Regions from separate parts of the Streptomyces olindensis genome, predicted to be linked through region 2. Evidence: riboswitches for the same ligand, from Rfam matches in the RefSeq annotation. Region 2 holds a riboswitch; each other region holds the start of a gene.
The links. Region 2 has a riboswitch for cobalamin ahead of ABZ948_RS09650 (ribonucleoside-diphosphate reductase subunit alpha). Riboswitches for the same ligand answer to the same signal wherever they lie in the genome.

Region 1 (2,171 bases), on a different contig from region 2:
GTCGCGGCGATGCTCGCCACGCGGCTGACGTACTCGCTGGGCAGGAAGGCCGACGGCAAGGCCTCCGAGAAGGGCTACCGGGCCGGCCAGATCGCCTCCGCGGGCCTGGTCTCCCTGGCGCACGGCACCAACGACGCGCAGAAGACGATGGGTGTCATCACCCTGGCCCTGGTCGCCGGCGGCGCCGTCGCGCCCGACTCCGACCCGCCCATGTGGGTCATCCTCTCCGCGGGCATCGCGATCGCGCTCGGCACCTACCTGGGCGGCTGGCGCATCATCCGCACCATGGGCAAGGGCCTGACCGACCTCCGGCCGCAGCAGGGCTTCGCCGCCCAGACCAGCGCGGCGACGGTCATCCTGGCCTCCTCCCACCTCGGTTTCTCCCTGTCCACCACGCACTCGGTGTCCGGCGCGGTGATGGGCGCGGGCCTCGGCCGCAAGGGCGGCGTGGTCCGCTGGTCGACGGCGACGCGGATGTTCGTCGCCTGGGGCCTGACCCTGCCGGCGGCGGCCCTGGTGGCCGCGCTCGCCGAGTACGTGACCGGCTTCGGCGACTGGGGCACCGCCGTGGTGGCCGTCTTCCTCGTCGCCTCCTCGGCGGCCATCTGGAAGATCTCCCGGCGCGAGGTCGTCGACCACACCAATGTCAACGACACCGACGACGCGGAGCCGGCCGGTGTGGTCACCACGGCGATGGCCGCGGTGACGCCGCCGCCTGCGGGCGGCACCTCCGCCGACGTGCCGCCGATACCGGCCCAGGCCACCGCCGAGCGCACACCCTCCACGACCACCACGGTCTGACCCGCCCACCGGCAGCGAGAAGGAAGCAGAGATGAAGATCGACTGGGCGGCCCTCGGCTCCGTCTTCGGCGTGAGCCTCGTCGTCACCGTGGCCCTCGTGGGCCTGTTCACCCTCGGCATCACCGGCCTGTCGCGCCGCGAGCGCGCGGTCGCCGAGGGCGGGTCCGCGAGCCTCGCCGTCACGGGCGCGTACGCGTGCTTCGCGGCGTGCGCGGCGGCCGTGGGCTACGGGATCTATCTGATCGTGGCCTGACGGCCCGATCGCACAGCGTGTCCGCCGGGCGGCACGGGACCTCGGTCCCGTGCCGCCCGGTCGTCGTGTGCGCGAAAGGGGCGATGTGGGGTTCTCCACACTCTCCCCGCGCAGGTCAAGGGCAAGTTGACGGCGGTTCGCGGCCGTGGTGGACTTCCGGGGCCAGTACGGCGGCAGGAGAGGAAGCCGGTGTGAGTCCGGCGCGGTCCCGCCACTGTCACCGGGGTAGCCATCCCCCGGGAGCCAGGAACTCTCACCGCCGGTCTCGTCGAACCAGGGCGTGGACACCCTGAGTGAGGACACGTATCGCCATGCGCGGCTGCCGATCGAGGTTCAGCACCCCACCCCTGCCTGCCCTGTTGGCCGGCTGAGCCCATGGGTGCCGGTCGCGTCTTCGCGTACGGCGCCGCCGCCGGCCTGATCGGTGACCTGCTGCTCGGCGATCCCCGCCGGGGGCATCCGGTCGCCGCGTTCGGGCGGGCCGCGGGTGCCGTGGAACGGGTGTTGTGGCGGGACCACCGCGGGTGGGGCGCGCTGCACACGCTCGTGTGCGCGGGAGGAGCCGTCGCGCTCGGGGCCGTCGCCGAGCGTGCCGTGCGGTCCTCCGCCGTCGCCTCCGTCGCGCTCACCGGAGCCGCCACCTGGGCCGTCGTCGGGGGCACTTCGCTCGCCCGGGAGGCCGGGACCATCGGGCGTGCCCTGGAGGCGGGGGACGTGGAGGCGGCCCGGGCGCGGCTGCCGCATCTGTGCGGGCGCGATCCGCAGGCCCTCGACGCCGACGGGATCGCCCGGGCCGTGGTCGAGTCCGTCGCCGAGAACACCTCCGACGCGGTGGTCGGGGCGCTGGTGTGGGGGGCCGTGGGCGGGGTGTCGGGGCTGCTCGGGTTCCGGGCCGTCAACACCCTGGACGCCATGGTCGGGCACAAGTCGGCCCGTTACCGGCGCTATGGGTGGGCCTCCGCGCGGCTGGACGACCTCGCCGGGTGGCCGGGCGCGCGGCTGACCGCCGTCCTCGCAGTGCTGGCCGGGCCGGATCCGCGGGGGGCCGTCCGCGCCTGGCGGGCGGACGCGGCGCAGCACCCCAGTCCCAACGCCGGGCCCGTGGAGGCCTCGTTCG
Region 2 (2,171 bases):
GCGGAACCCGGCGAGTACGGCCCCCTCGGTGACATCACCGCCCACGCCTACCTCCAGGACGGCCTCTTGGACTTCGGTGAGAGCGACGAGTACCTCGGCGAGCTGAAGGACGTGGCCAAGCGCGCGGCCGCCGCCGAGGTCCTGGTCGCGCTCCGGGGCGACGAGCTGCTCGGCGGCGTCACGTTCGTACCGTCCGGCGGCCCCATGGCCGACATAGCCGGCCCCGGCGAGGCCGAGATCCGCATGCTCGCCGTGTCCCGCGCGGCCCGCGGCCGGGGCGCCGGCGAGGCCCTGGTGCGCTCCTGCGTCGACCGGGCACGGGCCACGGAGGGCTGCGTACGGATCGTGCTGTCGACCCAGCGCACCATGCACTCCGCCCACCGCATCTACGAACGCCTGGGCTTCGTCCGCACGCCGGAGCGGGACTGGAACCCGGTCCCGCACCTGGACGACATCACGCTGCTCACTTACGAGTTGACGCTCTGAAGTCATCCGCGACACAACATATAGGGGCGTGATCCTCACCCGGCACAAGATGTATGCTCATGCTCGCTGTCGCCGCAGGGGAATCCGGTGCGAATCCGGAACTGTCCCGCAACGGTGTATCCATGCCTCTTTTATGGGCGCATGGGCGTCAGTCCGAGGACCTGCCGACAGTGCGCCCGGCCATCCGGCCGGTGTGCCTGACGTCCGGGCCTCGTGGAATGGGCCGGTGGACGCGACGCCGCGTGCGCTCGCGTGCTGCCCCCTGCCCTCGGCGAGGCCCCCTGCCGAGCGAGGGAGAGCCCCACGTGACCATCGCGCCAGCCGATCCGGTCTCAGCCGCAGAGAAAGAGCACGACGGTCCCGGTGCCGCGCTGCTGCGGACCCTGACCGAGCTGACCGCCGACCTCCCCGACGCCGACCCCGGCCGGGTCGCCGCCGCCGCGCTGCGCGGCCGGTCCGCGCGGGCCGACGAGTCGGAGTTGCGCGAGCTGGCGACGGAGGCGGCCGCCGGCCTCATCTCCGAGGATCCCGCCTACTCCCGGCTGGCCGCGCGCCTGCTGACGATCGGCATCCGCGAGGAGGCCGCCTCCCAGGGCGTCACGTCCTTCACCGAGTCCGTCGCGGTCGGGCACCGCGAGGGCCTCATCGCCGACCGCACCGCCGAGTTCGTACGCCTCCACGCCGCCCGCCTCGACGCTCTGATCGACACGGCCGCCGACGACCGCTTCGGCTACTTCGGCCTGCGCACGCTGCACAGCCGCTACCTGCTCCGGCACCCGATCACCCGCAAGGTGATCGAGACGCCCCAGCACTTCATGCTGCGCGTCGCCGCCGGTCTGGCCGAGGACGACACCGCGAGGTCGGTGGACGAGGTCGCCGCGCTCTACGGGCTCATGAGCCGCCTCGACTACCTGCCCTCCTCCCCCACCCTCTTCAACTCCGGCACCCGGCACCCCCAGATGTCGTCCTGCTACCTCCTCGACTCCCCCAAGGACGAGCTGGACTCCATCTACGACCGCTACCACCAGGTCGCCCGGCTGTCGAAGCACGCCGGCGGCATCGGCATCGCCTACTCCCGCATCCGGGCCCGGGGTTCGCTGATCCGCGGCACGAACGGCCACTCCAACGGCATCGTCCCGTTCCTGAAGACCCTGGACGCCTCGGTCGCCGCCGTGAACCAGGGCGGCCGCCGCAAGGGCGCCGCCGCCGTCTACCTGGAGACCTGGCACTCCGACATCGAGGAGTTCCTGGAACTGCGCGACAACACCGGCGAGGACGCCCGCCGGACGCACAACCTCAACCTCGCGCACTGGATCCCCGACGAGTTCATGCGCCGGGTGAACGCCGACGCCCCGTGGTCGCTGTTCTCCCCCGCGGACGTGCCCGAGCTGGTCGACCTGTGGGGCGAGGAGTTCGACGCCGCGTACCGGGCCGCCGAGGCGAAGGGCCTGGCGAAGAAGACCCTGCCCGCCCGCGAGCTGTACGGCCGGATGATGCGCACCCTCGCGCAGACCGGCAACGGCTGGATGACCTTCAAGGACGCCGCCAACCGCACCGCCAACCAGACGGCCGAGCCGGGCCACGTCGTGCACTCCTCCAACCTCTGCACGGAGATCCTGGAGGTCACCAGCGACGGGGAGACGGCGGTCTGCAACCTGGGGTCGGTCAACCTCGGCGCGTTCGTG
Region 3 (2,171 bases), on a different contig from region 2:
CGACGGTGCGGATGGTCGGGTTCATGGCCTGCCCGCTGAGCAGCACGTACCGCTTGTGCCGGACCGCGTCCATGTTCCTCGTGGCCGGGTCGGACTCCAGGAAGGCGATCTTCTTCGCGGCGGACTCGGCGGTCTGCGACCTGCGGGTCAGGTCGCCGATGACGAGGACGTCCGGGTCGCGGTCGGCGACCGTCTCCCAGTTGACCTGCGGCCACTCCTGGTGCGTGTCGTCGAAGACGTTGTTCGCGCCGAGGGCCCGGGTGATGATGCCGGGCGCTCCGCAACAGCCCGCCACGTAGGGGGACTCGGAGTTGGCGAACCAGTACAGGAGGGTGACGTCGGAGGCGTCGATGCCCGAGGTGGCCTTCTTCATGCGTCGCTGGAGGGAGGCCACGAGCTCGTCGCCGCGTTGCTTCGCCCCGAACACGGCGGCGAGGTCGCGCACCTCGCCGTAGACGGTGTCGATGCCGAGCGCCTTGTCGCGCGCGCCGTCGCCGCCCCCCGAGTTGTCCTTGCCGGCGCAGTCGGACGGGGAGACGTACGTGGGCACGCCGAGCTTCTCGAACTGCTCGCGGGTGGCGACGCCGCCCTTGCCGAGGGTGGAGACGAAGGACGCGGCGACGAAGTCGGGGTCCTCGTCCAGGACCCGTTCGAAGGAGGGGTTGTTGTCGGCGATGCGCGGCACCCGGGCGTTGGCCTTCTCCAGCCCCTTCATCACGGGGTCGGTCCAGGTGGCCGTGCCCGCGAGGCGGTCGGCGAGGCCGAGGGAGAGCAGGATCTCGGTGGTGCCCTGGTTGAGGGAGACGGCGCGCCGGGGCGGGGCCGCGACGCGTACCTCGTGGCCGCAGTTGTCGAGGGTGACGGCGGCGGCCTTCGCGGGGGCGGGGCGTGCGTCGCCGCAGCCGGTCAGGAGCAGGGAGCCGGCCGCGAGCAGCACGGCGGCACGGGCGGGTCGGGCGAGGGGCACGGAAAACCAGTCCTCAGGCGTCGAGGGCCCGATCGCGGGGCCCGGTCGTACGGTGCTCCCCCGCCGCGCGCGGCCGCGGGGGCCGCCAGCAGGTCTTCGGACTCGGGTTCACCCGGATCGGGGCGCCTTCCCGGACGTCCGCACGACAGTCCAGTGGCCGAGGCCCCGCCCGTCCCCCTCACCGCTGCGCGTCAGTTCCGGATTCGCACCGGATTCCCTGACCCACGTACATGGGTTCGACTGGCCTCGGCAAGCTATCACGGGGTGCCGGGGAATCACCGCGCACCCTGCTTCGTTGTGCGGGCAGCAGTTCTTCCGCGACGTTCGAGGAGGCCGCCGGTGTACGGCGACGAGGCAACGGTCCGCAGGATCCTCACCGAGCTCGGCGACACCTGGGCCGTGGTGGGCCTGTCGTCGAACCGGCAGCGCGCGGCGTACGGCGTCGCCGAGGTGCTCCAGCGCTTCGGCAAGCGCGTCGTGCCCGTGCACCCGAAGGCGGAGTCGGTGCACGGCGAGCAGGGGTACGCGAGCCTGGCGGACATCCCCTTCGACGTGGACGTCGTGGACGTCTTCGTGAACAGCGACCTCGCCGGGGCCGTCGCGGACGAGGCGGTCGCGAAGGGCGCGCAGGCCGTGTGGTTCCAGCTCGGCGTCGTCGACGAGGCGGCGTACGACCGGACTCGCGCGGCGGGCCTGGAGATGGTGATGGACCGCTGCCCGGCCATCGAGATCCCACGACTTCCCCATCGCCGCGTAGCGGATTCCTGAAGCGATTGCCAGGAAACGCCCCTGCCCGGTCAAGGGCGTACAACTCGTCTTTCTGCCGCCGGTGACCGGTTCCTAGCCTGAGGCCTCTTGCTCGCTGAACTCTCCGAGTTCGTTGATGAGAGGCCCCTTGAATGGCAAGCGTCGACCAGGTGGCAGTGGGGGTGGACAGAAGCCCGGGCGGACTGCGCAGGGACGTCGGACTGATCGGGCTCATGTGGGCGTCGGTCGGGTCCATCATCGGATCCGGTTGGCTGTACGGCGCCGAGAAGGCGGTCGTGGCGGCCGGTCCCGCGGCGATCCTGTCCTGGCTCATCGGCGCGGTGGCGATCGTGCTGCTGGCGCTGGTGCACGCGGAACTGGGCGGCATGTTCCCGGTCGCGGGCGGCACGGCCCGCTATCCGCACTACGCGTTCGGCGGACTGGCGGGCATGTCCTT
Region 4 (2,171 bases), on a different contig from region 2:
AAGCCCGCCAACCTGCTGCTGGACGCGGGCGGCACCCTGAAGATCGGCGACTTCGGCATCGCGCGCTTCCTCGACGATCCCGGGGCCGCGCTCACCGCCACCGGCCAGATCGTGGGCACCGGTCTCTACCTCGCGCCCGAACGCGCCCTGGGGCAGCCCGCGGGGCCCGCCTCCGACATGTACTCCCTGGGGTGCGTGCTCTACCAGCTCCTCAGCGGCCGCCCGCCGTTCCAGGCGGACACCGCCGTCGCACTCCTCCACCAGCACCTCGACAGCGCCCCGGTGCCGCCCCGCGAGCTCGGTGTCGCGGGTCTGCCGCCGGCCTTCGAGAACTACCTCCTCGGGCTCCTCGCCAAGCAGCCCGAGGACCGGCCCTCGGCCCAGCAGGCCGCCGAGTGGTTCGCCGGCGGCGCCTGGCGGGGGCTGCCCGAGCCGCTGCCGGAGGCCGCGTCGCCGGTGCCGTCCGCCGCTCCCGGGGCGTACGCGCCCGCCGAGCCCCGCAGCGTGACCACCTACGCGCTGCCCGGCGCCCCCGCGCTGCTCACCACCCGCACGCCCCACGCCGGACGCGCGCGCCGCGCCGCGCCCCGCGACCGCCTCGGCGACCGGCGGCGCGCGGCCGCGACGATCGCCGCGGCGGCCCTCTTCCTCGCCGCGATGCTCGCCGGCATGCTCTGGTTCTCCCCCGACGACACGGCGACGGAGGGCACGGAACCGGACGCGTCACCGACCGCGAGTAGCCCGGCCGCCACCCCGTCCGGCGGTTCCGCCTCGCCCCTCTCCTCCGCCCCGGGCGCGGACACCGCTCCGGCCGCCGGCACCGTGGCCGATGTCACTCCGCCCACGACTCCGTCCCCGTCGACCGCTCCCCCTTCTCCCACCCCGAGCCCCGCGGCCCCCACGCAGGAGGCGACCGCCGACGCACCGCGACAGGCGGAGCAGCCTCGGCAGGAGAAGCCCCGTAAGGTCCGGCCGGTCGGGGACGGCGACGACGACGGGGACGACGGGGGCGACGACTGACACGGCCCGCCGTCCGGCGGCCCGGGGCCGCCCGTCCCGCTCGGATCCGCGGCGGCATGCGCCGGTGTGCGAGCGGGCGCCCCCTCACGCGCCCCCTGCGTGGCTTGTCATCGCCCTTATCCCGGCCTTATTGTCACCACGCCTTGGTGAACGGGAAATCCGGTGTGATGCCGGTGCGGCCCTCGCCACTGTGAATCGGGAAGTCCGGCTCCAGCCCCCACGGGCAGCCACTGGGTCCTGAAGGACCCGGGAAGGCGGAGCACGGGCGGTGGTACCCGTCAGCCAGGAGACCGGCCAAGGCGCGTCAACCATCCACGAGGTGCTGGAGAGGGTCTGCTGAGCCATGCACATAGCCGAGGGTTTCCTGCCTCCGGCGCACGCGGTCGCCTGGGGCGTCGCGTCGGCGCCGTTCGTCGTCCACGGAGTCCGGTCGCTCACCCGTGAAGTGCGCGAGCACCCCGAGAGCACCCTGCTCCTCGGTGCCTCCGGCGCCTTCACGTTCGTCCTGTCCGCCCTGAAACTGCCGTCCGTCACCGGCAGTTGCTCCCACCCGACCGGCACCGGACTGGGGGCCATCCTGTTCCGCCCGCCCATCATGGCGGTCCTGGGCACCATCACCCTGCTCTTCCAGGCCCTGCTGCTCGCGCACGGCGGCCTCACCACGCTCGGCGCCAACGTCTTCTCCATGGCGATCGTCGGGCCCTGGGCCGGATACGCGGTGTACAGGCTGCTGCGGCGGTACGACGTGCCGCTGATGGGGGCCGTGTTCTGCGGGGCGTTCGTCGCCGACCTGTCCACCTACTGCGTCACCAGCGTGCAGCTGGCGCTCGCCTTCCCGGACCCGGGCAGCGGATTCCTCGGCGCGCTCGGCAAGTTCGCCTCCATCTTCGCCGTCACGCAGATCCCGCTCGCGGTGAGCGAGGGCCTGCTCACCGTCCTCGTGATGCGGCTGCTGGTGCAGTCCAGCAAGGGCGAACTGACCCGGCTGGGCGTGCTCCTCGCCGACAAGCGCGCGCGGACCGAGACCGAGGCGGTGGCCCGATGAACCGGAACACGAAGATCAACCTGGTGCTGCTGCTCGCCGTGGCCGCGCTCGCCGTGCTGCCGCTCGCACTCGGCCTCGGCGACCACAAGGAAGAGCCGTTCACCGG

Region 1: linked by a shared signal. The riboswitch ahead of ABZ948_RS10900 (cobalamin biosynthesis protein) and the one ahead of ABZ948_RS09650 (ribonucleoside-diphosphate reductase subunit alpha) in region 2 are both predicted to bind cobalamin.
Region 3: linked by a shared signal. The riboswitch ahead of ABZ948_RS15400 (ABC transporter substrate-binding protein) and the one ahead of ABZ948_RS09650 (ribonucleoside-diphosphate reductase subunit alpha) in region 2 are both predicted to bind cobalamin.
Region 4: linked by a shared signal. The riboswitch ahead of ABZ948_RS32840 (energy-coupling factor ABC transporter permease) and the one ahead of ABZ948_RS09650 (ribonucleoside-diphosphate reductase subunit alpha) in region 2 are both predicted to bind cobalamin.

What each region holds. Positions count from the first base shown of each region.
Region 1 covers NZ_JBEYZD010000013.1:94,012-96,182, reverse strand. Annotated here, with positions in the region: gene ABZ948_RS10910 (inorganic phosphate transporter) at 1-801, shown strand, start outside; gene ABZ948_RS10905 (hypothetical protein) at 833-1,054, shown strand; cobalamin riboswitch at 1,209-1,329, shown strand; gene ABZ948_RS10900 (cobalamin biosynthesis protein) at 1,430-2,171, shown strand, end outside.
Region 2 covers NZ_JBEYZD010000011.1:144,639-146,809, forward strand. Annotated here, with positions in the region: gene ABZ948_RS09645 (GNAT family N-acetyltransferase) at 1-486, shown strand, start outside; cobalamin riboswitch at 540-669, shown strand; gene ABZ948_RS09650 (ribonucleoside-diphosphate reductase subunit alpha) at 792-2,171, shown strand, end outside.
Region 3 covers NZ_JBEYZD010000020.1:53,828-55,998, forward strand. Annotated here, with positions in the region: gene ABZ948_RS15400 (ABC transporter substrate-binding protein) at 1-967, opposite strand, end outside; cobalamin riboswitch at 1,052-1,212, opposite strand; gene ABZ948_RS15405 (CoA-binding protein) at 1,307-1,735, shown strand; gene ABZ948_RS15410 (APC family permease) at 1,867-2,171, shown strand, end outside.
Region 4 covers NZ_JBEYZD010000071.1:28,421-30,591, reverse strand. Annotated here, with positions in the region: gene ABZ948_RS32845 (serine/threonine-protein kinase) at 1-1,020, shown strand, start outside; cobalamin riboswitch at 1,148-1,333, shown strand; gene ABZ948_RS32840 (energy-coupling factor ABC transporter permease) at 1,364-2,065, shown strand; gene ABZ948_RS32835 (energy-coupling factor ABC transporter substrate-binding protein) at 2,062-2,171, shown strand, end outside.